Regions from separate parts of the Streptomyces chrestomyceticus JCM 4735 genome, predicted to be linked through region 2. Evidence: predicted binding sites of a transcription regulator. Region 2 holds the regulator's gene; the other holds the start of a gene.
What was found. Region 2 encodes HspR, which represses chaperone genes until heat shock. Its sites were predicted from a motif close to TTGAGNNNNNNNNNCTCAA; they were not measured.
Positions count from the first base shown of each region.

Region 1 (14,542 bases), 1.8 Mb from region 2:
GTCGGCCGGGTCCGGCTCGCGGTCGATCAGCCCGAGGTCCTCCAGGGCGCGCAGTTGCCGGCTCATGGTCGCCTTGCCCACGCCGAAGTATCCGGCGAGTTCGGTGGCCCGCTGCTGCCCCGCGTCGGCGAGTCGGACGAGCAGGCCGTACGCGGCCGCCTCCAGCTCCGGGTGCACCTCCCGGGCCAGCTCGCCGGAGGTGGCCCGGGCGCGGCGCAGGAAGACCGCCAGCTCCCGCTCCAGGGAGAGGAACACCTGGTCCACACCACCGGGTTCGTCCGTCCCTGCCACACTGTCGGCTCTGGTGTCGTGCACGTCGGCGCCCTCTCCCGCTTTCCGTACCGTGAAAGTTTCCTGCGGCGGCGGCCGAAGCCGCAGCTTGTCCAGTATTTCGCAGGATTAGACCAACGGAAGCCCGGCTCCCCTCTTTGCCCGCCGCATCTACGCGCGTACCGTCGTCGGCACGTTCTTGGCATGACCACACCACACCGCCCGGTACGGCCACGCCACTCCCCTCGTCCCGCCCCGCGCGCCCCGCGGCGCGCCGTGGCCCGCCCGGCCGGTCCCCCCTCAGGTCAGTTCACCGAGATCCTCGGAGGCACGTATGCCCGTGCACAGATCCGGCCGCCCCGCCGTCCGCCGCCCGCGCTCCTTCGCGGCCCTGGCGTGGACGTTCCTCACCGTCGCCGCCCTCCTCCTCGGACTGCCGGGCACCGCCGGCGCCGCCCCGTACGGCGCCGCCCCCGAACCCGCCCACCCCGGCCTGGACTGGGCCGGCTCCCAGGTCGCCCGCCACGAGGGCGACGCGCCGGGCGAGGCGCCGCCGCCCACCCTCGCCTCCGTCGAAGGCGTCGACGTCAGCAGCCACAACGGCGACGTCCCGTGGCAGACCCTCTGGAACGCCGGAGTCCGCTTCGCCTACGTCAAAGCCACCGAATCCACCAGCTACACCAACCCCTACTTCGCGCAGCAGTACAACGGCTCCTACAACGTCGGCATGATCCGCGGCGCGTACCACTTCGCCACCCCGGACACCTCCAGCGGCGCCGCCCAGGCCAATTACTTCGTGGACCACGGCGGCGGCTGGTCCCGGGACGGCCGCACCCTGCCCGGCGCCCTCGACATGGAGTACAACCCGTACGGCGCCACCTGCTACGGCAAGAGCGCGGCCGCCCTGATCAACTGGATCAAAGACTTCTTCGCCACCTACAAGGCACGCACCGGCCGCGACGCCCTCATCTACACCTCCACCAACTGGTGGAAACAGTGCACCGGCAACTACGCGGGCTTCGGCTCCGTGAACCCCCTGTGGATCCCCCGCTACGGCTCCTCGGCCGGCGAACTCCCGGCAGGCTGGGACTTCCACACCGTCTGGCAGTACACGTCGTCGGGCGCCACGGTCGGCGACCGGAACCGGTTCAACGGGTCGTACGACCGGTTGCAGGCGCTGGCGAACGGGTGAGACGCCGACGGGTCCCGGCAGCGCGGGGGCGCCGGGGCCCGGATCGGCTTGCGTCGTCACCTCCGGTCGAAGTCCGACGTCTCCAGCGTCAGGCCGACGGCCGTTCCGGTCAGGTCCACCGGGGCACCGAAGTCGAGGGTCAGGTAGTCCTGGTACTTCCCGTCCTTGGGCAGCGCGTAGCGATGCCACCTGCCCGAGTAGGGGTCGACGATGAGGTAGACCGGGACCTCGGCCACTGCGTAGGCATCCAGCTTGGGGCCGTAGTCGTTGTGCGAGGTGCCCCGGGAGATGACCTCGGCGACGAATTCGACGTCCTGGTACCGCCATCGTCCCTTGTCGTCCTTCTCCGCTCCGTCCCGCAGCGCGACCACGTCGCAAGCGAAGCCGTTGAGGCCGCCGGGGAAGTCGAAGCGCACATCCGACTTGATCCTCTTCCTCGGGTACTTCGTGCGTAATTGTTCGACGATCCCCAGGATGATGTCCCAGTGGTTGTCCCGCTGCGGCGACATGACGACGGCCCCCTCGACGATCTCTGCTTTCCAGCCCTCGGGGACGGGCATCTGCTCCAGCTGGTCGAACATCTCGTCCAGGCTGAGCTCGTCGCTGTCGGCCATCTCGATCTCGATCCTGTTGTCGGTCAGCTCGATGGTCATCATGCGCTCCTCCCCACCGCCGCGAAGTGCGGGCAGTCGCGCAGTACAACGATACGCACGGTGACCGGGACACGCGCGGCCCGGAGCCCCCCTGTGAGGGGACTCCGGGCCGCTGGGCCGGCCGCGTCCGTCACGCCGCGACCGGGACCTCCGGGGTGGCCGGGGCCGAGGCCGGGGTCAGGGCCAGGTCGAGGACCTGGCGGACGTCGGAGACCGGGTGGACGTCCAGCTTGTCCAGGATCTCGGCGGGGACGTCGTCCAGGTCCGGCTCGTTGCGCTTGGGGATGACCACGGTCGTGATGCCCGCCCGGTGCGCCGCGAGCAGCTTCTGCTTGACGCCGCCGATCGGCAGCACCCGCCCGGTCAGCGAGACCTCGCCGGTCATCGCCACGTCCGGGCGCACCTGCCGCCCGGAGAGCAGCGAGGCCAGTGCCGTCGTCATCGTCACGCCCGCGCTCGGTCCGTCCTTCGGCACGGCTCCCGCCGGTACGTGCAGGTGGACGCCGCGTTCCTTCAGGTCACCGACCGGCAGCTCCAGTTCGGCGCCGTGCGAGCGCAGGAAGGACAGCGCGATGTGCGCGGACTCCTTCATCACGTCGCCCAACTGACCCGTGAGCTGGAGGCCGGACGCGCCGGTCTCCGGGTCGGCGAGCGAGGCTTCGACGTACAGCACGTCGCCGCCCGCGCCGGTGACCGCGAGGCCGGTGACCACGCCGGGCACCGACGTGCGCCGCTCGGCCGGGTCCTGAGCAGACTCGGGAGTGTGGTGCGGGCGCCCGATCAGCGGGCGCAGTTCGTCCACGCCCACCGTGAACGGCAGGTCGCGCTCGCCCAGTTCGCTCTGGGCCGCGACCTTCCGCAGCAGCCGCCCGACGGCCCGCTCCAGGTTCCGTACGCCCGCCTCGCGGGTGTACTCACCCGCCAGCTTGTGCAGCGCCTCGTCCGTGAGCGTGACCTCGCCGGACTCCAGCCCGGCCCGCTCCAACTGGCGCGGCAGCAGGTGGTCCCGGGCGATGACGACCTTCTCGTCCTGGGTGTAGCCGTCGAGCCGGACCAGCTCCATGCGGTCGAGCAGCGGCTCCGGGATGGCCTCCAGGACGTTGGCGGTGGCCAGGAAGACCACGTCGCTGAGGTCCAGCTCGACCTCCAGGTAGTGGTCCCGGAAGGTGTGGTTCTGGGCCGGGTCGAGGACTTCGAGGAGGGCGGCGGCCGGGTCGCCCCGGAAGTCCGAGCCGACCTTGTCGATCTCGTCGAGCAGGACGACCGGGTTCATCGAACCGGCCTCCTTGATGGCGCGGACGATACGGCCGGGCAGCGCGCCGACGTACGTACGCCGGTGGCCGCGGATCTCCGCCTCGTCCCGTACGCCGCCGAGGGCGACCCGGACGAACTTGCGGCCCATGGAACGGGCCACGGACTCGCCCAGCGAGGTCTTGCCGACGCCGGGCGGCCCGACCAGCGCCAGCACGGCGCCGCCGCGGCGGCCGCCGACCAGCCCGAGGCCGCGGTCCGCGCGCCGCTTGCGCACGGCCAGGTACTCGGTGATGCGCTCCTTGACGTCCTCCAGACCGGCGTGGTCGGCGTCCAGGATCTCCTTGGCGCCGGGGATGTCGTACGCGTCCTCCGTGCGCTCGTTCCACGGCAGCTCCAGCACCGTGTCCAGCCAGGTCCTGATCCAGCTCCCCTCGGGGCTCTGGTCGCTGGACCGCTCCAGCTTGTCGACCTCCTTGAGGGCCGCCTTGCGGACGTCCTCGGGCAGTTGGGCGGCCTCGACGCGGGCGCGGTAGTCCTCGCCCTCGTCCTCCGGGTCGCCGTTCAGCTCGGCCAGCTCCTTGCGGACGGCCTCCATCTGGCGGCGCAGCAGGAACTCGCGCTGCTGCTTGTCGACGCCCTCCTGGACGTCCTTGGCGATGGCCTCCGCCACGTCCTGCTCGGCGAGGTGGTCGCGCAGCGCTTCGGTGGCCTGCTTCAGCCGCGCCACCGGGTCGGTGGTCTCCAGCAGGCGCACCTTCTGCTCGGTGCTCAGGAACGGCGAGTAGCCGGAGTTGTCCGCGAGCTGCGAGACGTCCTCGATCTGCTGGACGCGGTCCACGACCTGCCAGGCGCCGCGCTTCTTGAGCCAGTCGGTGGCCAGCGCCTTGTACTCCTTGACCAGCTCGGTGACCGCGCCGGGCAGGGGCTCGGGCACCGTCTCGTCGACGGTGGTGCCCTCCACCCACAGCGCGGCTCCGGGCCCGGTGGTGCCCGCGCCGATCCGCACCCGGCCGAGGCCGCGGATGAGCGCGCCGGGGTCGCCGTCGGACAGCCGCCCGACCTGCTCGACGCGGCCCAGCACGCCGATGCCCGCGTACGAGCCGTCGATCCGCGGCACAAGAAGCACCCGCGGCTTGTTACCCGGTGAGGCGGCGGACTGCGCGGCCTCGACCGCGGCCCGCACGTCCGCCTCGGAAAGGTCCAGCGGCACCACCATGCCGGGCAGCACGACCTCGTCGTCGAGGGGCAGCACGGGCAGAGTGAGCGAGGTGGACGTCGAAGCCATGATCTCCCCTTCGGCATTCAAGTTGAGCAATACCCACTCAATGCTTGTGAGCCGTGAGATGTTCCCCCGGCCGTGTTCGCTGTGAGCGATCAGGCACACCAGTGTCCGGTACGGCTTGACCTTGCAGACGTCAGCTTTAGGTATGCGATCTTGCATAGGTCAACGTGACCTTGCATCGGGGGGAGGTAGCTGTACATGGCGTGCGTCAGAGGTCTTTCAGGGCAGTTCCGCCGGGCCGCCGATGGCCGGGTTCGAGGTGGCGTACGTCGTCCCGGGCGGGGCGGAGGTACGGCGCCCGCTGGCGGACGTACGGGCGGTGCGGTCTGAGGACATCGCACCTGTACGCGCGTTCACCTCGTGCCGCGGCCAGCGGAACTTTCCGGGCCTGTGATGGTCGGCGACGGCGGGCGGGAAGATCGGGTACGTGTCCTGACCGGGGCGGGATCACGTGATGCTGCGGGGCGTCGACCCGGCGGTGGTCGGCATCTTCTCGCGGCCGTTGTGGCTGTCCGGGCCCTGCCAGGCGGGCTTGCCCGCCTGGCAGGGCCGGGCTGTTTCGACCGCCGGGGCGACGGCTCGGCGAGTCATGGACTGCCGCCCGGCCGGGCGGCGCCGAACGGGCTGGATGACGCAGGTGGCTTGTGATCGGGTGGGTGGCATGGTCGGCGGGGCCGAGGTGGGGTTGTCGTTCGGTGTTAGTCGAGGCGGTGGTGGTCGAGGACGTGTGCGGCGGTGCGTAGCAGGGGTTGGTTGTGGCGGAAGGAGTGGGCGCGCAGCCGGGCCAGGGCGTCGTCGGGGGTGAGGTTGTGCGTTGCGGCGAGGATGCCGGCGGCCATGTGGACGGTGGGTGGGTAACCCTGTGGTCCGCGCTGGGCGGGGCGGGCGTGGGTTGTGATCAGGTGGGGGTGTTCGTCGAGGGTGAGCAGGGCGAGGATGCGGGCGTAGGCGGCGGCCCGGTCCTGGTGCTGTGCGGTGAAGGGGGTGGGGGTGCTGCGGTAGAGGTCCATGGCGCCGATGAGGAGGTTGCCGAGGGCCAGGGGCAGGGCCAGGACGCGGCGGGCTCCGGTTTCGCACGCGGTCGGTGTGAAGGCGGGCCACCGCCCGCCCGCCTGGTGCAGGTCCGCTTCGACGGTGCGGCGGTGGACGTAGGCGTCGGTGCACGGTCCTTCGCCGGTGACCAACTGGGCGTCCTCCACGGCCCGGGCGCGCTCGTCGGTGGCGCAACCCAGCACCCGCAGTTCGCCGGTGGTGACCACGGTGACGCCGCCGAAGTCGGCGTCCAGGTCTTCGACGCAGGCTTGACAGGCGGTGTGGAGGGTGACGGCATCGGTAGCGCCCGCGGCGCCGATGCGCTGCCACGCCGCGTCATGGTGCTCGGGGGTCATAGGACTGTCCCTTTCCGTTGGGTTGCCCCGGGCACTGGACGGGGGCCGATGTTGCCGCCGGGGGCTGGGGCGGGTGTCGGCTGGAGCAGCGGGCACGGCTTGGGGTCAGGGACGCTGGATGATGGAGGTGTCGAGCGAGCCGTCGATCAGCTGTTGGCACAGCGCGGTCAGGGGCTGCCGGTGCGCGCGGGCGTGCCGGCGCAGGGCGTCGAAGGCGTCGTCGAGGGTGATGTTCCAGCGTTCGGCCAGGATGCCCTTGGCCTGCTCGATGCTGATGCGGCTGGTCAGAGCGGCCCGCAGCTGGGCCCGTTCGATGTTGCCGTGGGCGATGGTGCGGTGCTGCAGGATCGCGATGGTCGCCACGTCCGCCAGCGCCTGCGCCACGCCTGCGTCGGTTGTGCTGAGGTCCTGTTCGCGGGTGTCGAAGAGGTTCAGGGCGCCCACGATCTGCTGGCGCAGCCGCAGGGGCAGGGCGTGGGTGGTGACGAAGCCGGCCTGGCGGGCGTGCCCGGCGAAGCGCGCGAACCCGGCGGTCTGGACGGGGGAGTTCAGGACGATGTTCAGCCGGGCGGTGCCGCTGCGGTGACACTCCACGCACGGCCCCTGGTCGGCCTGCAAGGCGAACAGTTCCAGCAGCCGGGTGTGCTCGTCGGAGGCGGCGATCACCTGGAGGCTGCCGCCCGGGTCGGCGAGCATGACACCGACCGCCGACACGTCCAGCAGTTCGTTGCACCGGTCGCACAGCCGGTGCAGGAAATCGATCAGGTCGAAGTCGTCGACCAGCGTGTCCACGGCCTCGACCATGGCCGCCAGCAGTCGTTCCTCACGCCTCATGGCCCGTCAGTCCCTTCGCCGGAAATTCCCGGCCCCTTTTCATCATTGTGAAAGCGCAACCGCCGGGCCACCACGTCCTCGGCGGCCTCCACCACGCTCTGCCGGTGTCCGTAGGCGTAGCCGCGCAAGAGCAGCAACGCCCGGGCCAGCGGCACCCCGGCCTGCACACTGATCATCCCGGTGGCCTGGTGGACGACGGCCCGGTAGAGCTCGGAGCCGCTGTCGGCTCTGGCGAACGCCTCCTGCTGCGGGCCACCGTGCAGGAACACGGCGGTCAGGGCGTTGGCCACCAGCCAGGCGTCGGTCAGCGTCGCATCCGGGAGGGGGCCGGATGCCGCGCGCTGCAAGGTCAAGGTGCCCAGGCACGCGGAGCCGACGTGCAGCGGCAGGCAGAAGACGGCCCCGATGCCCAGGGCCGTGGCTTCCGGCAGCAGCGCGGGCCACCGGCTGGCCGCGACCCGCGACAGATCCGGCACCAGAACCTGCGCGCAGGACACCATCACCTCGGGCCCCGGCCCTTGGCCCAGCGTGAACTGCAGGTCTTCCAGCCGTGTGCTGGTGCCCTCGGTGCACCACAGCGGTTCGCTCTGGCCGTCGGCCGTCGTGACACAGGCGGCGATGCCGTCCACGCCGAGGAGCTGGGCGCACAGGTTCGGGTCGGCGCCGACCAGCCTCCTGTCCCCGGCGGCGGGCTGCAGGCTCCTGAGCACCGCAGCCAGATCACGGCCGGTTGCCACCGCTCTCACCTCCCGGCACGACCACCGGTCGCCCGCGAGCGATATCCCGTCGTGGCGGGACGTACTCCTGATGCCTTCCACTCTAGGGATTCCCTGGCAGTCGGCGGACGAAGACGCCAGAGGACGGCCTGCCCCGGCTGTGGCGGCGAGCGGGCGGTGCTGGAGGCCGCCGCCCGCGGGTGCAGCTCGGACACGTGATCGCCTCGGTCGGCGGCCGGGAACCCGTACTGGCCGTACGGGCTTTCACGGACCTGCGGTGTCTGCATCCGGCGGTCGGCGCACCCCTCGTGGTGACGGCGCACCGTGGGCTTCGCGGCCGTGCGAGCCCTGGGAGCCTCCGCCCCAGTGACGTGCCCCGCCAGCCGGCGCGCACCCGTCACCCACGGGACGACGGCGCCGTACGCCCGACTCCGCCGACGATCTTGAAGGGGAGAACAACCGCCGTCCGGCTGCCAGGGCTTGAGGGAGATCCTCGTGTCGCTCCAGAAAGGACCGGGCGGCGGTCGGCGACCGCGATGGGCGTTCTTGCCGGACCCGAGACGCTCGACGCCAACGGCAGCAGCCCCAGCACGTGCTGGGGACGGCGCTCGCCCGTCCCCGGGAGCGGCAGTGGCACATGCCGAGCCCGTGGAGACTCGTTGATGGCGCCCTGGTCCGAGGCGGACCCACGCACGCTCCTTCCCCGCCCAAGGCTAGGGAGATGGAAGTGCGCGGTGCAGGGGCGGGAAATCGCTGTGCGGACCGGTCACGGCGCGCTACGCTGGGTAGTGCATCGTGAGGCCGCCCAGGCCGTGTGGAACCGGCCCAAGCGGCGGCCCCGGACGGGCCAGAAGGAGCCGAGGCGAGAAGCAGTCCCTGTCAGCGGGCATATCGCGGTCCCCTGTGACCGGACTCCTTCTCCCACCGCCGAGCGCGCGCCCAGCCCCCGCTCCCGTCGCGGAGGCGGGAGCCTGCCGACAGGCGGCCCCGACGTGGATATCACCGAATCTCAAGCGCGCGTCGCCGAAGCGATGCGCGACCTGGTGCACCGCACCAGCGACTTCGACCCCCTGGAACTGCTGCACGACCTGACCGCCCACGTGGCGCAGCTGCTGCCGGTGGCCGGGGCGGGCGTCACCGTCCTGGACGAGATGAGGCGGGTGGAGTACGCCACCGCCTCCGATGAACGCTGCCGGCACCTGGAACAGGTCCAGATCGACTTGGACGAAGGGCCGTGCCTGGAGGCCACGCGTACCGGGGTTGCGCTGGCGGTCAGCTCGCTGACCGGTCCGCCGGCCCTGCGCTGGCCCCGCTTCGCCCGCAACGCCCGGCGCGTGGGCATCACCGCGGTGGCCGCCGTCCCGCTGCGCTCTCCGGCCCTCACCATCGGCGCGCTGAACCTGATGAGCGACCAGGACAGCGATGCGGCGCCCGACGGCCCGCGGTTGCGCATCGCCCAGGCCCTGGCCGACGCCGCCGCCAGCTGCTTCGGCCACCGGCAACAGGCCCGCGACCAGGCCGCCGTGATCGAGCAGTTGACCATCGCGCTCGACAGCCGCCTGGTGATCGAACAGGCCAAGGGGGTGCTGTCGGAGCGCCTCAAGGTCTCGGTGGACGAGGCGTTCCAGCGCCTGCGCCGGCACGCCCGGGCCCGGCAGCAGAAACTCACCGCCCTGGCCGCCGAGGTCGCCCAGGGCACCATCCCCACCGAACTGGCCCGCAGCTGAGCCCGGCCAGCCGGCCGGACCGCACCCGTACTGTAGCCTGCCGTGCCTGCCGTGCCTGCCGTGCCTGCCGTGCCTGCGACGGAAGGTAACCCATGCCCCGTACCGACCTGGACCAGTTGTGGAACCAGGTGCGTGGCGCCACCCGCGCCGGCCAGGGACTGGGCTCCCTCTCGCCGGGCCTCGCCGCGCGCCAACTCGGCTACGACGCCCTGACCCTGTGCCTGGCCACCCCCCGCGGACACCTGGAACTGCTGTGGAGCGACGACGCCGCCGGCCGGCTCGGCCCGGTGCTGGACGACCTGCAGTACACCCTCGGCGAAGGCCCCACCCTGGACGCCGCCCGCACCGGCCGCACCATCACCGAACCCGACCTCACCCGCACCCCCATCGACCGCTGGCCGCAGTTTTTGCCCGCCGCCGCCCGCACCCGCGCCCGCACCATCCTCGCCACCCCCCTGCACCTGGGGGTCGTACCCGCCGGGGCCCTGACCGTCTACGGCACCACCGCCGGCGCGCCCACCGCCCACCAGCACGAGAGCATCGTCCGCTTCGCCCGTGCCGCCCTGCTCCTGCTCCTGCAGGCCTCCCCCGCCCGGCTGCTCACCGGCGACCACGCCCCGGGCATCACCCTCTACCGAGCCGAAGTCCACCAGGCCACCGGGATGCTGGCCGTCCAGCTCGCCCTCCCCCTCGACCAAGCCCTGCTGCGGCTGCGCGCCCACGCCTACGCCCACGACCGCGCCCTGCTCGACGTCGCCCACGACATCCTCGCCCACCGCCTCCACCTGGAGCCGGAGGACACCGCACCCTGACCCCGCCGCCCCGTCCGGCGAACGCCCCAGGCGGCGCGGCGGGCCCGCTCAGCCCGCCCGCAGCCCGCGTGGCACCGGCGGCGCGCCGCGGCCCGCGCCCGACCGCCCCGGCCGCCCGTGCGCGGACGGCACCAGACCATCAGCCGTGTGCAGTCGCAGGTCGCCTCCAAGGTGCCGCAGCCGGTCCCGGGTGGCCACCACCAGCGCCGCCCCGGCCAGATCCAGCGCGGTCACCGCCGTCAGATCCAGATGGACGCCGCGGCCGGGAAACCGCCGTGCAAGTTCCCCCAGGTACCGCTCCAGAACCTGGTGCGTGCGCGGCTCGACGGCGCCGCTCAGGCGCAGGCCGGGCGGACGCACGGTCCACCGCGCCCGTAACACGGCCGGAGAGGACGGCGGTGTCAACATGATCGCTCCAGGGTCCGGGGAGCTGAATGAACGTGACGTACTCAGGCGACAGCCCGCCCGCCGCAGCCGGTTTCAACCTACCGCCCGAGCCGCGAAGCGCGAGAAGGTACCGGGGCCGAGCCGCGGCTAGGAGGCCAGTGCGTCGGTGAGCGTCGCCACGGGCCGCAGCAGCGCGGCCGTACCGGTGAGGTGCAACAACCGCAGGATCCGCTCGTCGTCGCACACCACCCGCAACTGACCGCTGCGGGCCCAAACGAGTTGACGCGCCCACAGCAGCAGCCGCAGCCCCGAACAGTCGAAGAACGTCACCGGCCGCAGATCGATAACGACGGCCGCCCCGGGTACCGCGGCGGCAGGCGCCAGGCGGCTGGGAGCGGCCGTCGCGCTCGCGATGTCGATCTCGCCATGAAACTCGATCACGGCCACCTCACGCATCCAGTAGCCGCACATCCACCACCGACCGGCCGCAGCCTGCCGGCCCGGTGGCCTACGGCCCAAGTGAGCTTCCTGGCAATGGGACATCCCGTCTCCACCGGGCAGCAGCCGAACAAGTCACAGAGCACTGCGTCCGGCAGCCCACCGGGCGCGGCACACAGCCAATCTAGGAGCAGCCCAACGCCCCGGGAACGCACAAACGTTCACGTCCTTCGTCACGGCACCCATCGCGGTGACTACCCGCCCGTTCCCAGGACAGCGCCACCCACACCGTGCTATAAGCGTGCGCGACTCGGCGCTGCCGACGAGCCCGCACCCTGCGCGGGCTACGCCGCCTCTACGTGACGCGGAGGACGCGCAATGCGTGAAGACTTCCAGGGGAAGGTGCGCTTGCGGCCCCAGCGTATGGAAAATGCAAGGACGGGTTGGGCAGACGAGCCCAACATCGGTCGCCCTGCCCCCTCATCGCCCAGTTGGCCTCGATGTCCTCATGCAAGTTCAGGAATGAACGGACAACCAGGGGCACGACAGCGGCACAGGGGTGTCGGACCGACTGCCGTCCGGCGGATCGGCCTGTCGGGGGGCGAGTTCAGTCGGACGCCGTGACCGGGGGCCGCATGCCGAGCCACTGCTCGGCGCCCCAGGCATGGAACCGCTCCACTTCGGTGAATCCCAGCTTCGCCGCGAGGCGCATTGAGCCGGTGTTGGCGGTCTGGGTAGCGAGCACCACCGGCTCGCCGGGAAAGGCACCGTCGAACCAGTCCAGCGCCGCAGCGCACGCCTCGGCGGCGTACCCGAAGCCCCACGCCCGCGGCAGGAAGAGGTAGCCGAGATCGACCTTCCCCACGGCAGCCGGGCGATGGTGCTCCGGTGCCCGCCTGAGCAGGATCTGGCCGATCATCGACCCGTCGAGATCGACGACGAAACTCCCGGGCCACCGTTCGGGCACCCCGGGCATCGCGCGCTCCAGCTCGTCACGGGCGCGGGGGCCGCCGAGGTAGGTGTGCACCTCCGGCGATGCCAGCAGTTCGATGAACGCCGCACGGTCCCGGGCCTCGGGCTCACGGAGCACGAGCCTCTCGGTCCTGATCGGGGCAGGTGGCCAAGCGACGGGTCCGAGCTCGGTCATGCCGGCCACCCAATCAGCAGACTCGGCGGCGTTCAAGAGAGGAGAACCGGGGGGAGTCAGGCATCCGGCACGCCCCGAAGGCGGCCCGCCCCCGGCTGACCTCCGAGGGCCGGGCGGGAAGCGTTCAGCCCTGTGCCATGTGCATGAACTCCCAGACGTGGCCGTCGAGGTCCTGGAAGCTGACGCCGTACATCGGCCCCGCCTCCATCGCCGGCTTCCAGGGGGTGGCGCCGGCGGCCAGGGCCTCGGCGAGGACGGTGTCCACCTCTTCGCGGCTGTCGCACGACAGACACGTGAGGACTTCCTTGGTCTTCGCGGCGTCGCTGATGTCGCCGTTGATGAAGTCCCGGAAGCGGTCCTCCTGGAGGAGCATGACGCAGATGTTCTCCTCGACGACCACGCACAGGGTGTGCTCGTCGGAGAAGTCGGGGTTGAAGGCGAAGCCGAGGCGGGTGAAGAACTCGCGGGACGCGGAGATGTCCTTGACCGGCAGGTTCACGAAGATCATGCGCATGGTGGGTGCCTCTTCCTGACGGAGCGGGGCCCCGGCCTCCGCGGCCGGGTGCGACCCTCGCTCCACCTCCCCGTCGAGCGTGGAGAAGCGTGTTCAGGAAGCTAGCAACGGCCACTGACAATCGCCGCCGGACGCGGTCCGCGGGGGCGTCGCAGGAGGGGCCAGGTGAGGGTGCCGAGGACGAGGGCGAGGAAGTGGCCCGAGTCGCTGACGGGGTCGCCGGAGAGCAGCAGGCTGCTGACGGCGAACCAGGTCACGCCCGCCAGGAGCGGCCACCGGGCCCAGCCGGGCAGCAGGCCCGCCAGGGCGCCGGTGCAGGCCATCACGCCGAAGCTGATGCCGTAGTCGAGGCGTTGCAGCGAGTCGACGGGGAGGTGGCCGAGGGCGACCGCGGCGCCGACCGGGAGTTCGGTGGCGAGCGTCGCGATCGCGTGACCGCCGAAGAAGACCGCGGCCGTCCGCAGGGCGCCGGCCCGGCGCTCCAGGGCCGTCAGGACGAGCAGGAAGGCGACGGCGTACGCGGAGGCCGGGCCGCCCGCGATCCACAGGGCGCTGGCGACGAGCACCAGCAGGGGCGCCTGCGCCAGGTGCTCGACGTCCGTGCTGGATGCCTGGAGGAGGGTGTGGACCAGCTCCGGGTCGGCGTGCTCGGCGAAGAGCGAGGTCGCGGCGAGGAGGAGGGTGTAGGCGAAGGTGAAGGGGGTGGCGCGGGGGCCGGGGAGGAGGCGCCAGGGTTTGGGCCACCGGCTCCGGCTCCGGCTCGGCCATGCCGGCCGCGTCACCCGGACGGGGGCCGGGGCCGGTACGGGTTCGGCGGAGGGCAGCCCACCGGCGACCGGTACGGAATCGGCCGACGGCATCCCACCCGCGCCCCGTACGGGATCGGCCACCGCGGCAGCCCCGCCCCCGGCCGCCCCGCCGTCCGCCCGCTGTCTGGGCACCCCCTCCAGGGACACCGCCTCGCCGGCGCCCCCGCTTCCCGCGAAAGGGGCCGTTTGCGGGGTGGGGGCTCCCTCGTTGGGTGGGGTCTTGGCGGAGGCTGCTGCCGTGTTCACCCGGCTCACTGGTGGCTGGCCCCTTCCGTCCGTGGCTGCCGGCACCGTCCGCGCGCCCGCCACTGAAGATCTACGTACGGGACAGCCTGCACGTTCAACCCATGAGCGAGCTGTGCCCGTGACGTGCGTCACGGGCGGCGCGGCCCGGCGCCGGGCCCGTAAACCGGTTGGACCCGTCCCGGCCCGGTTGGTCAGGATGGCCGTCATGTCTCATCCCGCGCACGCCATGCCCGACCACCCCGTGCACGTATCCGGCCCGCCCGCGCCCGGTGGCGGGCCACGGGTCCTCGACCGCCGCGAGGGCCCGTACGGCGAGGTGGTGCTGCGGGAGCGGGGCGAGCACTTCGAGATCATCGCGAACGGGTGCTTCCTGATGGACACCTCGGACGGGCGGTCCGAGCGGCTGCTGGTGGACGCGGCACTCGCGGAGCTGGCGGAGTCAGGGGAGCCGGGTGGCGCGACGGGGGCGCACGACGGGGCGCACAGTGTGCTGATCGGCGGGCTCGGGGTCGGGTTCTCCCTGGTCAGGGCGGTGGAGGAGAGCCGGTGGGGCGGATCACGGTGGTGGAGCGGGAGGCCGCGGTCATCGACTGGCACCGTGCCGGGCCGCTGTCGGCCGTGTCGGGGGCGGCGCTCGCCGATCCCCGTACCGAGATCGTCGCCGCCGACCTGGTCGCGTACGTACGGGAGGGCGCCGGGCCGCGCAGGTTCGACGCGCTGTGCCTGGACATCGACAACGGGCCGGAGTGGACCGTCACCGAGGACAACGGCGGCCTCTACTCCCCCGCCGGTCTGGCGGCCTGCCGGGCGCGGCTGACGCCCGGCGGGGTGCTCGCCGTGTGGTCGGCGCAGCCGTCGGCCGCGTTCGAAGAG
Region 1 covers NZ_BHZC01000001.1:3,186,226-3,200,767, forward strand. Annotated here, with positions in the region: gene EJG53_RS13065 (MarR family winged helix-turn-helix transcriptional regulator) at 1-315, opposite strand, end outside; gene EJG53_RS13070 (lysozyme) at 605-1,462, shown strand; gene EJG53_RS13075 (Uma2 family endonuclease) at 1,519-2,118, opposite strand; gene lon (endopeptidase La) at 2,246-4,654, opposite strand; gene EJG53_RS40620 (hypothetical protein) at 5,099-5,242, opposite strand; gene EJG53_RS13085 (GAF and ANTAR domain-containing protein) at 5,350-6,039, opposite strand; gene EJG53_RS13090 (GAF and ANTAR domain-containing protein) at 6,145-6,873, opposite strand; gene EJG53_RS13095 (GAF domain-containing protein) at 6,870-7,610, opposite strand; gene EJG53_RS13100 (GAF and ANTAR domain-containing protein) at 8,582-9,316, shown strand; gene EJG53_RS43320 (ANTAR domain-containing protein) at 9,409-10,128, shown strand; gene EJG53_RS13110 (STAS domain-containing protein) at 10,177-10,536, opposite strand; gene EJG53_RS13115 (anti-sigma factor antagonist) at 10,663-10,956, opposite strand; gene EJG53_RS13120 (GNAT family N-acetyltransferase) at 11,561-12,100, opposite strand; gene EJG53_RS13125 (VOC family protein) at 12,225-12,614, opposite strand; gene EJG53_RS13130 (rhomboid-like protein) at 12,716-13,669, opposite strand; partial or broken gene EJG53_RS13135 (spermidine synthase family protein) at 13,896-14,542, shown strand, end outside.
Region 1: the regulator HspR is predicted to act here: its motif matches at 4,677-4,695, upstream of lon (endopeptidase La).

Region 2 (14,542 bases):
CGGCGGAACCCCTCCTGGAGCCACCGCACGCTGACCCGCGCGACGGCGGCCAGCTCGGTGGTGTCGAAGGGGTGCTCGGGCCGCCCCTGGATGGCGTCCACCGCGCGCTTCACGGGCGCCGGGCGGTAGGACGGCGCCGCCGGGGCCGACGGCTGGACCAGCTCCTCGCGGTACGGGTGGTCGGCGGCCAGCAACAGCCCGCTCAGCAGGGCTTCTTGCAGCGGCGCCGCGACCAGCGGCTGGTGCATCAGCTCGCCCGCGTCCTGAATGTCCCGTACGGCGGTACGGACCAGCCGTGCCCAGCCGCGCCCCGGGCCTCTGGACACGTCGAGGACGGGGGCGAAGCGCAGCGGGGTACGGACGGGCCGGCCCAGCAGGTGCTCCAGATGCTGTTCGAGGTCCGCCGTACGGATCTTCACCGCCAGCAGCCGGCAGCCGCCGCTCCACCGGTCGATGGTGGTGACGCCGTCCGGCCGGAACACGCCGGCCCGGTCCGGTGTGGTGGTCTGCGGCTCCCGCGTCCCCTGCCGCCACTGGATGGAACCGCTCAGCGGTACGTCCACGTGGTACGCGCCCAACTCCCCGAACCGCAGGCGCAGCTCGGCGGCGAACCCCACCTCGCCGACGGTGACCGCCCCGAGCCGCACGACGTCGAAGCGCGCGCCCAGGTCGACGTCCCGGGACAACTGGTCGATGCGGCTGGCGTAGAAGGTCTCGCCGATCGCCCACCGCGCCTCGTCCAGGTCCGCCGTCCGCAGGGACAGCACCGAAGGCACCGGCGGGGCGGCGGCCCCCGGCTCCGCAGACATGTTCAGTACGACCCTTCCCCCGGGCAGACAGAACCGTCCGTCCGGCTCCGGCTGCCTCACCTGCGCACGGGGGAAAGGATAGGTGCACCTTCAGGTACCGGGGCGGAATATCCGTATACGGGGTCCTCCGGGGAGCGGCGGGTCAGTCGTCGGTGAAGAAGACGGCGAAGGCGGTGGTGGAGAAGGTGACTTGGGGCGTGGCGCTGGGGCCGGTGGGAGTGCCGGGGTGGATGGTGACGCGGTCCTGGGCGGGGGCGTTCTGGGCCGGGGTGCGGCGGGTGAGGAGGACGAGGTCGGCGTGGCCGTCACCGTCGTAGTCGGTGAGGGCCAGGACGGTGGTGCGCGGGGGGCCGGTACCCGGAAGCGCCGGCGGGCGGAGCGGGCGGGCCTCCCGGCCCGACAGGCCGGAGGCGGAGCCCGGCAGGAAGGTCGGCGCGGACGGTGCGGTCTCGGTGGAAGCGGCGTCCCCCGACGCCGGGTCCGTGCCGCTGGCCATCCCGTCCGTGCCGCTGACGACCAGATCGGTGTAACCGTCCGCCGTGACGTCGGCGGCGTGCAGGGCCCGGCCGCGTACCGGAAGGGGTGGTGCGTCGCCGGTCAGGCCGTAACGGGGGAGCAGTCGGGAACCGGTGGCGACCACCGCGTCCGTGCCGGTGCCGCGCCGGAAGCGGCCGAAGGCGAGTGCGTGGCCGGAGGGGAAGGCGGCGCCCGCGCGGGCCGGGCCCCGGGGGCCGCCGAGGGCCAGCCGGCTGGTGGCGGCGCTGCCCGGGTCGGCGGCCCGGACGAGGAGATCGTCGGCGCCGTCGCGGTCGGCGTCGAGCGGTCCGGGGAGAGCCGCGAGCGCCGTACCGGGTACGTCGAGGGGAGCGGCGGCTCGCGGAGCGCCCCGGCGGGTGAACGGTCCCCGCAGGTAACTGATCCTCGCCCCGGAGGCGGTCACCGCGAGGTCCGTCGCGCCGTCGCCGTCGAAGTCGCCGCACACCGGCTGGTCGGGCCACTCGTTGCCGTCCCGCGCCCGCTCGGGGATGCGCAGCGGTACGGCGCGGCCGGCTGCCGGCCCTCGGGGCGAGCCGAACAGGATCTGGACGGGCACGGGCGGCCGGCCGACACCGTCGTACGGCGGGTCGGTGGTGACGACGAGGTCCGTGAAGCCGTCCCGGTCGAGGTCGCACGCGGCACTCGCCTCGAAGGCGGCGGGGACGACGCCCTTGGTGGGGGCGGCGTTACGGGACGCTGTGAGCAGTTGCCGGGTGCCGGGCACCAGGCCGCGAGCCGACCCGTAGACGATGCCGATACCGGGGTCGTCGTCGTGCGCGGCCCGGCCGCCGCGGTGGAGCAGGTCGTTCACGACCAGGTCGGGGTGGCCGTCCCCGTTGAAGTCGTACGGGACCTTGCTGCCGGTGCCGTGGGGGACGGGGCGCTGGGCGGGGCCGACGGGGTGTTCGGCGTGGGCCGCGGGGCGGTCGGGGCCGTCGGGCGAGGCGGGCCCGAGGGGCCGCAGCCGGTGAGCAGGGCCGCGGTGAGGACGAGGGCGCTCCGCACCTGTCTTCGGCCGCTCACGGGCGTGCGTCGCCCCCGTCTTCGTCCCCGGCCCCGTTTTCGTCCGCGCCCGCGTCCTCGCTCTCGTCCGGACATGCGTCCACCGTGTCCCGTCCAGCCTCAAGGGGCCCAGTAGAACCGTCTGGCACCGTCGGTCGCTGGTGATGGTGCAGGGCCGCCTCCGGCGGCGCAATGGCGGGGACGGAATGCGACAGTACGAATCAGGCCGACTTCGCCGTGCCCCGCGCCACCCGTTCGTACAGCTCCCGCGCCCCCTTGTCGAAGAGCACGGCCGTCGACTCGGCGTCGGTGTCGCCGCCGCTCAGTACGCCGATCAGGTGTCCGGGGCGGCGGGCGTCGTGGTGGTCGGCCAGCCAGGGGCCGCCGCTGGTGCCGTCGTAGAAGCCGCCGCACCGCATCTGGAGCATGTACGGTTCGTCGTCGTCGCGCCGGGTGTCCGTGGTGCAGGTGATCGGGCGGTTGCCCGGGTTGTAGGACTCGTTGGGGTAGCCGACGACGGTGACGTGGCGGCGGGGGCCCGAGGACCAGTCGGGGGTCGCGGCGCCGACGACCTCCTGCACGGAGCGGCCCTGGGCGTCCGGCTCGACGGTCAGGAAGGCGTAGTCGCCGCGATCGTCGTCCTCCTCGGTCCACGCCTTGGGCACGTGCACACCGCTGACCTTCCACTTGCCGTACGGGAACGTGCCCTCGCCGGCCCCGGAGAAGCGTGGCGCGAACTCTATGTCGCCGGTGATCGGGCCGGGCTCATACCCCTCGGAGGCGTCCTCGCCCTGGAAGTGCACGCAGTGCGCCGCGGTGGCGAGCATGTTGCCCTTCGGGCTGTCGATGACGCTCGCCGTGCAGTAGTGCTCGCCGTCCGCGATCAGGACCCCGGTGAAGGGCAGTCCCTCGAAAGGCCGCGCGGACGGCTGCGAGGGATCCGCCGCCTGCGACGCGCCGCCGCACCCGGTCAGCGTGACGAGTGCGGTGAGCGCGGCGGCTGTGACCAGAGCGGCGGAAGCGGGTCTCATGTACGGGACGGTACGTCGTGATGGGGGTGCGCGTCGTGCGCGATGGGTTCGGTGGTCGGGGCTCGGGGTCCCTCCGGGGTCACTCTCCCCCAGCCTTCGGCCGGGGGTGCCCCCACGGCACCGTGGACCGCAACGTACCTTCATTCGGCGACGCAGAGGCCCGGCTGCCTGCGGGGAGACCCCTGCGGGGAGACCCCTGCGGGGGACCCCGAGCCCTGGCCGTCGGGCGGCTTTCGGTGCGATCGGGCTGGGGCTTTCACAAGCCCAAGCGGAAGCCGGCCTGGTGGGGGGTGCGCGTTGTGCGCGATGGGTTCGGTGGGTGGGGGGCTCGGGGTCCCTCCGGGGTCACTCCTCGGCACCGTGGACCGCAACGTGCCTTGATTCGGTGACGCAGAGGCCCGGCTGCCTGCGGGGAGACCCCTGCGGGACCCCGAGCCCTGGCCGTCTGGCGGCTTTCGGTGCGATCGGGCTGGGGCTTTCACAAGCCGAAATGCCCTGGCGCGCAGCGCCCCGGTGGCGCGGCGGAGCCGCGTCGGCGTCGGCCGGCCCGACGCGCGCGTTCCATCGCCAGGGAGTGGCCTGCCGTGCCGCCCCCACCCGGTGAGCCTCACCCTCAGGGAAGGCGCCCCCCTGCGTCATCGTTCCTTTCTCTCCCCCACCGACCTCGGCTCGCCGAACCGGCCCGAGGGGGCGTGTAGGGGGCCATCCCCGCAGGCAGCCGGGTGTCTGCGTCACCGAAGAAAAGTCACGTTGAGGTGCACGGTGCCGAGGAGTTGGCCCCCTGCGCGCCCCCGCCCCCACAACGCAAGCAATGCGAACCGTGCGTCAGCACACCCCTCGCGCGAAGCGCGAAACCACCACGGCCGGCCCCGCCGAAGCAGAACCGGCCGCAGGCCGAGCGAAAAACCGGTCGCTACTTCACCGGCTCCGGCTCAGGCTCAGACGCAGCCGACGCCTCGCCCGCCGGATCGACCGGAGTCTTGACGGAGTCCAGCAGCAACTGGGCCACGTCGACGACCTGCACGGACTCCTTCGCCTTGCCGTCGTTCTTCTTGCCGTTGACGGAGTCGGTCAGCATGACCAGGCAGAACGGGCAGGCGGTGGAGACGATGTCCGGGTTGAGGGACAGCGCCTCGTCGACGCGCTCGTTGTTGATGCGCTTGCCGATCCGCTCCTCCATCCACATGCGCGCGCCACCCGCGCCACAGCAGAAGCCGCGCTCCTTGTGGCGGTGCATCTCCTCGTTCCGCAGGCCCGGCACCTTGGCGATGATCTCGCGCGGCGGTGTGTAGACCTTGTTGTGGCGGCCCAGGTAGCAGGGGTCGTGGTACGTGATCAGGCCCTCGACCGGGGTGACGGGGACCAGCTTGCCCTCGTCGATCAGGTGCTGGAGAAGCTGGGTGTGGTGGATGACCTCGTACTCGCCGCCCAACTGGGGGTACTCGTTCGCGATCGTGTTGAAGCAGTGCGGGCAGGTCGCGACGATCTTCTTCGCGGCCTTCGGCTTCTTCGTCGCCGGGTCCTCGTCGTCCTCGCCGAAGGCCGCGTTGAGCGAGGCGACGTTCTCCGCGCCCAACTGCTGGAACAGGAACTCGTTGCCCAGACGGCGCGGCGAGTCACCGGTGCACTTCTCGTCGCCGCCCATGATCGCGAACTTCACGCCCGCGATGTGCAGCAGCTCGGCGAACGCCTTGGTGGTCTTCTTGGCGCGGTCCTCCAGGGCGCCCGCACAGCCGACCCAGTACAGGTACTCGACCTCGGTGAGGTCCTCGACGTCCTTGCCGACGACCGGGACCTCGAAGTCGACCTCCTTGGTCCAGGCCAGGCGCTGCTTCTTGGCCAGGCCCCAGGGGTTGCCCTTCTTCTCCAGGTTCTTCAGCATCGTGCCGGCCTCGCTGGGGAAGCTCGACTCGATCATGACCTGGTAGCGGCGCATGTCGACGATGTGGTCGATGTGCTCGATGTCGACCGGGCACTGCTCGACGCAGGCGCCGCAGGTGGTGCAGGACCACAGGACGTCGGGGTCGATGACGCCGTTCTCTTCGAGGGTGCCGATCAGCGGGCGCTCGGCCTCGGCGAGCGCCGCCGCCGGGACGTCCTTGAGCTGGGCGGCGGTCGCCTTCTCGGCGCCCTCCTCGTCCTTGCCGCCACCGGCGAGCAGGTACGGAGCCTTGGCGTGCGCATGATCCCGCAGCGCCATGATCAGCAGCTTCGGCGACAGCGGCTTGCCGGTGTTCCAGGCGGGGCACTGCGACTGGCAGCGGCCGCACTCGGTGCAGGTGGAGAAGTCGAGCAGGCCCTTCCAGGAGAAGTGCTCGACCTGGGAGACGCCGAACTGGTCGTCCTCGCCCGGGTCCTCGAAGTCGATCGGCTTGCCCGCGCTGGTCATGGGCTGGAGCGCGCCGAGCGCGACGTCGCCGTCGGCCTCGCGCTTGAACCAGATGTTCGGGAAGGCGAGGAAGCGGTGCCAGGCCACACCCATGTCGGTCTTCAGCGCGACCGTGATCATCCAGATGAAGGACGTCGCGATCTTCAGGCCGGCGAAGAAGTAGGTGAGGTTCTGGAGCGTCGCGACGTCCATGCCCTCCAGCCAGGAGACCACGGGGTACGAGATGAAGAACGACGCCTCGTAGCCGTCCACGTGGTGCTGGGCGCCCTCCAGCGCGTGCAGCATGAAGATGCAGACGCCGACGATGAGGATGACGGCCTCGACGAAGTACGCCTGACCGAAATTGGACCCCGCGAAGCGGGACTTGCGGCCCGGCTTGCCCGGCTTGCTCAGTTGCCGGATGACGATCAGGGCCAGGATGCCGAGCACCGTCATGGTGCCGATGAACTCGACGAAGACGTTGTACGGCGCCCACTCGCCGACGACGGGCAGCAGCCAGTCGGCCTTGAAGAGCTGGCCGATCGCGTTGACGATCGTCAGCAGCAGCGAGAAGAAGCCCACCGCCACGAACCAGTGCGCCGCGCCCACGACGCCCCAGCGGTTCATCCGGGTGTGGCCGAGGAACTCCTTGACCACCGTGACCGTGCGTTGCGTCGGGGCATCGGTCCGGGTGCCTGCGGGTACGGGCTGGCCGAGCCGCATCTGGCGGACGATCTGCAGGATGGCACGGCCGAACAGTGCGACGCCGACCGCGATTAGGACCAGCGACACGATGATCGCGGCGAGTTGCATGGGTGGCTCCTCGGGCCTGCGAGTGCGGGGGTTACGGGGAATACTTGAAGGGCTGCGCGTACGTACGAGGGGTACGCGGAGTCCGCAGTACAAGGACTACAGCGATTACTAAGCAGTAACTTTTCGGGTCTGCGCTGAGGTTACCCAGTATCCCGAGCGCCATGAAGCCGCCCGGCCGGTGATCTGTGTCGCGCAGGCAACCCTTCCTGACCCGGCCGGCGTCCCCTGAAGAGGGAGTGACGATAAGCCCGACATAAAAGTTGAGCGGGCCCGGCTCAGGTCAATTGACAGGCTGGCGATGGTGCTGCACGCTTGAGTCTGTTCCACTCAAGTCACTGGAGGAATCGAAATGGCACGTGCGGTCGGCATCGACCTGGGCACGACGAACTCCGTCGTCAGTGTTCTCGAAGGCGGTGAGCCCACCGTCATCACCAACGCCGAGGGCGCCAGGACCACGCCGTCCGTCGTCGCCTTCGCCAAGAACGGCGAGGTGCTGGTCGGCGAGGTCGCGAAGCGCCAGGCGGTCACCAACGTCGACAGGACGATCCGTTCGGTCAAGCGCCACATGGGCACTGACTGGAAGGTCAACCTGGACGGCAAGGACTTCAACCCGCAGCAGATGAGCGCCTTCATCCTGCAGAAGCTCAAGCGGGACGCGGAGGCCTACCTCGGCGAGAAGGTCGCGGACGCGGTCATCACCGTTCCGGCCTACTTCAACGACTCCGAGCGCCAGGCCACCAAGGAGGCCGGCGAGATCGCGGGCCTGAACGTCCTGCGCATCGTCAACGAGCCCACCGCCGCGGCCCTGGCCTACGGCCTGGAGAAGGACGACCAGACCATCCTGGTCTTCGACCTCGGTGGCGGTACCTTCGACGTCTCGCTGCTGGAGATCGGCGACGGTGTCGTCGAGGTCAAGGCGACCAACGGCGACAACCACCTCGGTGGTGACGACTGGGACCAGCGCGTCGTCGACTACCTGGTCAAGCAGTTCCAGAACGGCCACGGCGTCGACCTGTCCAAGGACAAGATGGCGCTCCAGCGTCTGCGCGAGGCCGCGGAGAAGGCGAAGATCGAGCTGTCCTCGTCCACCGAGACGACGATCAACCTGCCCTACATCACCGCCTCCGCCGAGGGCCCGCTGCACCTGGACGAGAAGCTCACCCGGGCGCAGTTCCAGCAGCTCACCCAGGACCTCCTGGAGCGCTGCAAGACCCCGTTCCACAACGTCATCAAGGACGCCGGCATCGAGCTGTCCGAGATCGACCACGTGGTCCTGGTCGGCGGTTCGACCCGGATGCCCGCCGTCGCCGAGCTCGTCAAGGAGCTGACCGGCGGCAAGGACGCCAACAAGGGCGTCAACCCGGACGAGGTCGTCGCCATCGGCGCGTCGCTGCAGGCCGGTGTCCTCAAGGGTGAGGTCAAGGACGTCCTCCTGCTGGACGTCACCCCGCTGTCCCTCGGTATCGAGACCAAGGGCGGCATCATGACCAAGCTCATCGAGCGGAACACGACGATCCCGACCAAGCGCTCGGAGATCTTCACCACCGCCGAGGACAACCAGCCCTCCGTGCAGATCCAGGTCTACCAGGGCGAGCGCGAGATCGCGGCGTACAACAAGAAGCTCGGCATGTTCGAGCTGACCGGTCTGCCCCCGGCCCCGCGCGGCGTGCCGCAGATCGAGGTCGCCTTCGACATCGACGCGAACGGCATCATGCACGTCGCGGCGAAGGACCTCGGCACCGGCAAGGAGCAGAAGATGACCGTCACCGGCGGCTCCTCGCTGCCGAAGGACGAGGTCGACCGGATGCGCCAGGAGGCCGAGCAGTACGCCGACGAGGACCACCGCCGCCGCGAGGCCGCGGAGTCCCGTAACCAGGGCGAGCAGCTCGTCTACCAGACGGAGAAGTTCCTCAAGGACAACGAGGAGAAGGTCCCCGCCGAGGTGAAGACCGAGGTCGAGACCGCCGTCGCCGAGCTGAAGGAGAAGCTCAAGGGCGAGGACACGGCCGAGATCCGCACCGCGACCGAGAAGGTCGCCGCGGTCAGCCAGAAGCTGGGCCAGGCCATGTACGCCGACGCGCAGGCCGCGGGTGGTGCCGAGGGCGCCGCCGGTGCCGCGGGTGCCGCGGGCGGTCAGCAGGCCAAGGCCGAGGACGACGTGGTCGACGCCGAGATCGTCGACGACGAGAAGCCCAAGAAGGACGGTGCCGCGTGACGGAGGAGACTCCGGGCTTCGAGGACAAGAAGCCCGACGTCCCCGCCGATGCCGCACAGACCCCTGATGACGCGGCGCAGGCCGAGTCCGCCGACACGGCGGGCTCGGCCCCGGCCGGGGAGACGAACCAGGACGTAGCCGTCACGGCGCAGCTGGACCAGGTGCGTACCGCGCTCAACGAGCGCACCGCGGACCTCCAGCGGCTCCAGGCGGAGTACCAGAACTACCGCCGCCGGGTGGAGCGGGACCGGGTGTCGGTGAAGGAGATCGCCGCGGCGAACCTCCTCACCGAGCTGCTGCCGGTGCTCGACGACATCGGGCGGGCCCGGGAGCACGGCGAGCTGGTCGGCGGCTTCAAGTCGGTGGCCGAGTCGCTGGAGACCGTGGTCGCGAAGCTGGGCCTCCAGCAGTTCGGCAAGGAGGGCGAGCCCTTCGACCCGACGATCCACGAGGCGCTGATGCACTCGTACGCTCCGGATGTCACGGAGACCACGTGCGTCGCCATCCTCCAGCCGGGGTATCGCATCGGTGAACGAACGATCCGCCCCGCGCGGGTCGCGGTCGCCGAGCCGCAGCCGGGCGCGCAGCCCGGCAAGGCCGCCGGTGAGGAAGACGTGAAGGCTTCGGACGAGGAGAGCGGTGGCCCGGACGAGGGCTGACGCGGCGACGGAAGAAGCAGTTCGGGAGGAGGGACGTCGGGGATGAACACCAAGGACTTCGTGGAGAAGGACTACTACAAGGTCCTCGGCGTCCCGAAGGACGCCACCGAGGCGGAGATCAAGAAGGCGTACCGCAAGCTGGCCCGGGAGTTCCACCCGGACGCCAACAAGGGGGACGCCAAGGCCGAGGAGCGCTTCAAGGAGATCTCCGAGGCCAACGACATCCTCGGTGACCCCAAGCGCCGCAAGGAGTACGACGAGGCGCGGGCGCTGTTCGGCAACGGCGGCTTCCGCGCCGGCCCCGGCGGCGCCGGTGGCGGATCGTTCAACTTCGACCTCGGCGACCTCTTCGGCGGCGGTGCCCAGGGCGGCACGGCGGGCGGCGGCTTCGGCGGCGGGCTCGGCGACGTCTTCGGCGGCCTGTTCAACCGCGGCGGCGGCACGCGTACGCAGCCGCGCCGCGGGCAGGACGTCGAGTCCGAGGTGACGCTCAGCTTCACCGAGGCGGCGGACGGGGCCACGGTCCCGCTGCGGATGTCCAGCCAGGCGCCCTGCAAGACCTGCTCCGGCACCGGCGACAAGAACGGCACACCGCGCGTGTGCCCGACCTGCGTCGGCACCGGTCAGGTCAGCCGCGGTGGCGGTGGCGGCTTCTCGCTCACCGACCCGTGTGTGGACTGCAAGGGCCGCGGCCTGATCGCGGAGAACCCCTGCGACGTCTGCAAGGGCAGCGGCCGGGCGACCAGTTCGCGCACCATGCAGGTGCGGATCCCGGCGGGTGTCTCCGACGGGCAGCGCATCCGGCTGCGCGGCAAGGGCACCCCGGGCGAGCGCGGCGGGCCGAACGGCGACCTGTACGTCGTCGTGCACGTCGAGGCCCACCCGGTCTTCGGCCGCAAGGGCGACAACCTGACCGTCACCGTGCCGGTCACCTTCCCGGAGGCGGCGCTGGGCGGCGAGGTGCGGGTGCCGACACTCGGCGGCCCGCCGGTGACGCTCAAGCTCCCGGCCGGGACTCCCAACGGACGTACGATGCGCGTGCGCGGCAAGGGAGCGTCGCGCAAGGACGGCACCCGCGGCGACCTGCTGGTCACCGTCGAGGTGAGCGTCCCCAAGGACCTCGGCGACGCCGCACGGGAGTCGTTGGAGTCCTACCGTGAGGCGACCGCGGGCGAGGACCCGCGGGCGGAGCTGTTCCAGGCCGCGAAGGGAGCTTGAGTCGGATGGATGGCCGGGGCGGGCGTCGGAACCCGTACGAACTGACCGAAGAGTCGCCGGTGTACGTCATTTCCGTCGCGGCTCAGCTCTCGGGTCTGCACCCGCAGACCCTGCGTCAGTACGACCGCCTGGGGCTGGTCTCGCCCGACCGTACGGCGGGGCGCGGCCGGCGCTACTCCTCCCGGGACATCGAACTGCTCCGGGAAGTGCAGCGGTTGTCGCAGGACGAGGGCATCAACCTCGCCGGCATCAAGCGCATCATCGAGCTGGAGAACCAGGTCACGGCCCTGCGGCAGCGGGTCGCCGAGCTCCAGCACGCGGTCGAGGGCGCGGCCGCCACCATCCAGCAGCGGGAGGCGGCGGTGCACGCCTCGTACCGTCGCGACCTGGTGCCGTATCAGGACGTGCAGCAGGCCGGCGCGCTGGTCGTGTGGCGTCCGAAGAAGCGGTCCGAGTAGGCCGCGGGCCGTCGAGGTCGGCGATGCGGGGCCGGGGTGCACAGCGCACCCCGGCCCCGCCGCCGTTCCGGCAGCCGGTTCAGCAGCCGTGGTAACCGGCCGTCGGCATGGACAGCCGGCGGTGCACGTGGGACCGCATCGCGGTGGTGTAGACCGGCTCGTCGTAGTCGGCGGTCTCCAGCCGTACGCCGGCGGCGGCGCACCGCGCGGAGAACTCGTCGGCCGAGGCGATCGCGTTCTCCAGCGTGCGGCGGTTGGGGGCGATGAACACGTCGACCAGTCCGGCCGCCACGTCCTGCCACAGCGTGGTGTGGTCGGCGCGGAGCCGGTGCACGCTCAGCCGGCAGGTCAGCTCGTAGTCGCGGGCCCGGGCCCACTGCGCGCACATGGCGTGCTGGCCGTGGTCGTCCACCAGGAAGGGGGCGTCGTCCAGCCCCGACAGCGGCATCAGGCAGGCGATCGCCGTCACTCGGACCGAGTTCATCGCGCCCCCGGGGACGTGGCGAGTGTGGGGGCGACGATACCGCCGTGGGCCGGGTGCGGTGCGGGGGCGGTGCCGGGCGGCGGGGCAGGTCCGCACGCATGGCGGACGTCCGGCCGTCGCCCGGTGGTCCCTGGCGGCCGTACGCCCGGCGGTCCCTCGCGCCGGCTTGCTACGCCCGGCCCAGTGCCTTGTTGACGGTGATCTCGATCATCACCCGGTCCGGCTTGGGGGTGGGGGTGCGCCCGTACCGCTCGGCGTAGCGCCGTACCGCGTCCGCCACCACGTCCGCGTCCGTACGGATCCGGGCGACGCCCTCCAGGGTGGCCCACCGCCGGCCGCTCATCTGGCACACCGCGACCCGGGCGCCGTCCGGGCCGCCGGCGAGGACATGGCCGACCTTGCTGCTGTCCTTGCGGGTGATCACGCGGGCGATGCGCTGGTTCGCGTCGAAGGTGACACCGACCGGGACGACGTGCGGTGTGCCGTCGGGGCGCAGGGTGGTCAGCGTGCACAGGAGGTGCTCGCTCCAGAAGGCGAGGTACTCGGGGCTGAGGTCGTCCAGGTCGTGGGCCATGACCGGAAGAGTAATTGGGGATCCTGTGGGGCCGCCGTGCGGAGGGTCTGCAAAGGGACAGCGCAGGGAACGTGGAGGAGGCGTGAAGAGGGTGGGCCGTCGCCGTACGGGCCCGGGGAAGTGCGCCTGACTTCGGCAGGTTCCGCCGCGCCGGTGGCATGGTCCGGGCCGTCCGGTGCACCCGGAGAAGGACCGGAAAGCCGAAAGATGCCGGAAAGGTGCCGGGAAGATGCCCGGTGCGGTCCCCGGAACGGCGTTGAGTGGAATAGACTCAACTTATCGGACGTTGAGCTGAGCAGGTTTCCCTGCCGGACCACGGCACCGATCACGCACCGAGCCCAAGGAGGAGCGCGCGAGTGGACGCCGAGCTGACCAACAAGAGCCGTGAGGCGCTGAGCGCCGCCAACGAGCGGGCGGTGACGGCGGGACACGCGGACATGACCCCCGTGCACCTGCTGCTCGCCCTCCTCGCCGGCGCGGACAACGAGAACATCACCGACCTGCTGGCCGCCGTCGGCGCGGACGCCGTCGCGCTGCGCTCCGGCGCCGAGCGCCAGTTGGCCGCCCTGCCCAGCGTGCAGGGCTCCACGGTCGCCCCGCCGCAGCCGGACCGCGACACGCTGGCCGTCATCGCCGACGCCGCGCAGCGCGCGAAGGAGCTCGGCGACGACTTCATCTCCACCGAGCACCTGCTCATCGGCATCGCCGCCAAGGGCGGCCGCACCGGCGAACTGCTGGAGCAGCAGGGTGCCTCGGCCAAGAAGCTGCTGAGCGCCTTCGAGGACAACCGGGGCGGCCGGCGGGTCACCAACCCGGACCCGGAGGGCACGTACAAGGCGCTGGAGAAGTTCGGTACGGACTTCACGGCGGCCGCCCGCGACGGCAAGCTGGACCCGGTCATCGGCCGTGACCAGGAGATCCGCCGTGTGGTGCAGGTGCTCTCGCGGCGTACGAAGAACAACCCGGTGCTCATCGGCGAGCCCGGCGTCGGCAAGACCGCCGTCGTCGAGGGCCTGGCGCAGCGGATAGTGAAGGGCGACGTCCCCGAGTCGCTGCGGGACAAGCGGCTGGTGGCGCTGGACCTGGGCGCGATGGTCGCGGGCGCGAAGTACCGCGGCGAGTTCGAGGAGCGCCTCAAGACCGTACTGGCGGAGATCAAGTCCAGCGACGGCCAGATCATCACGTTCATCGACGAGCTGCACACGGTCGTCGGCGCCGGGGCCGGCGGCGACTCCGCCATGGACGCGGGCAACATGCTCAAGCCCATGCTGGCCCGCGGCGAGCTGCGGATGGTCGGCGCGACGACCCTGGACGAGTACCGCGAGCGCATCGAGAAGGACCCGGCGCTGGAGCGCCGCTTCCAGCAGGTGCTGGTCGCCGAGCCGACCGTCGAGGACACGGTCGCGATCCTGCGCGGTCTCAAGGGCCGCTACGAGGCCCACCACAAGGTGCAGATCGCGGACTCCGCGCTGGTCGCCGCCGCCACCCTCTCCGACCGCTACATCACCTCCCGCTTCCTGCCGGACAAGGCCATCGACCTCGTCGACGAGGCGGCCTCCCGCCTCCGGATGGAGATCGACTCCTCGCCCGTGGAGATCGACGAACTCCAGCGCTCCGTCGACCGGCTGCGCATGGAGGAGCTGGCGCTCAAGAACGAGACCGACGCCGGCTCCGTCCAGCGGCTGGAGAAGCTGCGCAAGGACCTCGCCGACAAGGAGGAGGAGCTGCGCGGCCTGACCGCCCGCTGGGAGAAGGAGAAGCAGGGCCTCAACCGCCTCGGCGAGCTGAAGGAGCGCCTGGACGAACTGCGCGGCCAGGCCGAGCGCGCCCAGCGCGACGGCGACTTCGACACCGCCTCCAAGCTGCTGTACGGGGAGATCCCGGGCCTGGAGCGGGAGCTGGAGGAGGCCGCGGCGGCCGAGGCCGAGCAGGAGGCGTCCCAGGACGCCAAGTCCTCCATGGTCAAGGAGGAGGTCGGCCCGGACGACATCGCGGACGTGGTCGGCTCCTGGACCGGCATCCCGGCCGGGCGCCTGCTGGAGGGCGAGACGCAGAAGCTGCTCCGCATGGAGGACGAGCTGGGCAAGCGGCTGATCGGCCAGACCGAGGCCGTACGGGCCGTCTCGGACGCGGTGCGCCGCACCCGCGCCGGCATCGCCGACCCGGACCGTCCCACCGGCTCGTTCCTCTTCCTCGGCCCGACCGGTGTCGGCAAGACCGAGCTGGCCAAGGCGCTCGCCGACTTCCTCTTCGACGACGAGCGGGCGATGGTCCGTATCGACATGAGCGAGTACGGCGAGAAGCACAGCGTGGCCCGGCTGGTCGGCGCCCCGCCCGGCTACGTCGGCTACGAGGAGGGCGGCCAGCTCACCGA
Region 2 covers NZ_BHZC01000001.1:4,940,595-4,955,136, forward strand. Annotated here, with positions in the region: gene EJG53_RS21290 (AraC family transcriptional regulator) at 1-809, opposite strand, end outside; gene EJG53_RS21295 (VCBS repeat-containing protein) at 952-2,157, opposite strand; gene EJG53_RS21305 (trypsin-like serine peptidase) at 2,570-3,379, opposite strand; gene EJG53_RS21310 ((Fe-S)-binding protein) at 4,293-6,560, opposite strand; gene dnaK (molecular chaperone DnaK) at 6,910-8,775, shown strand; gene grpE (nucleotide exchange factor GrpE) at 8,772-9,434, shown strand; gene dnaJ (molecular chaperone DnaJ) at 9,477-10,652, shown strand; gene EJG53_RS21330 (heat shock protein transcriptional repressor HspR) at 10,658-11,110, shown strand; gene EJG53_RS21335 (hypothetical protein) at 11,190-11,594, opposite strand; gene EJG53_RS21340 (TIGR03618 family F420-dependent PPOX class oxidoreductase) at 11,764-12,168, opposite strand; gene clpB (ATP-dependent chaperone ClpB) at 12,525-14,542, shown strand, end outside.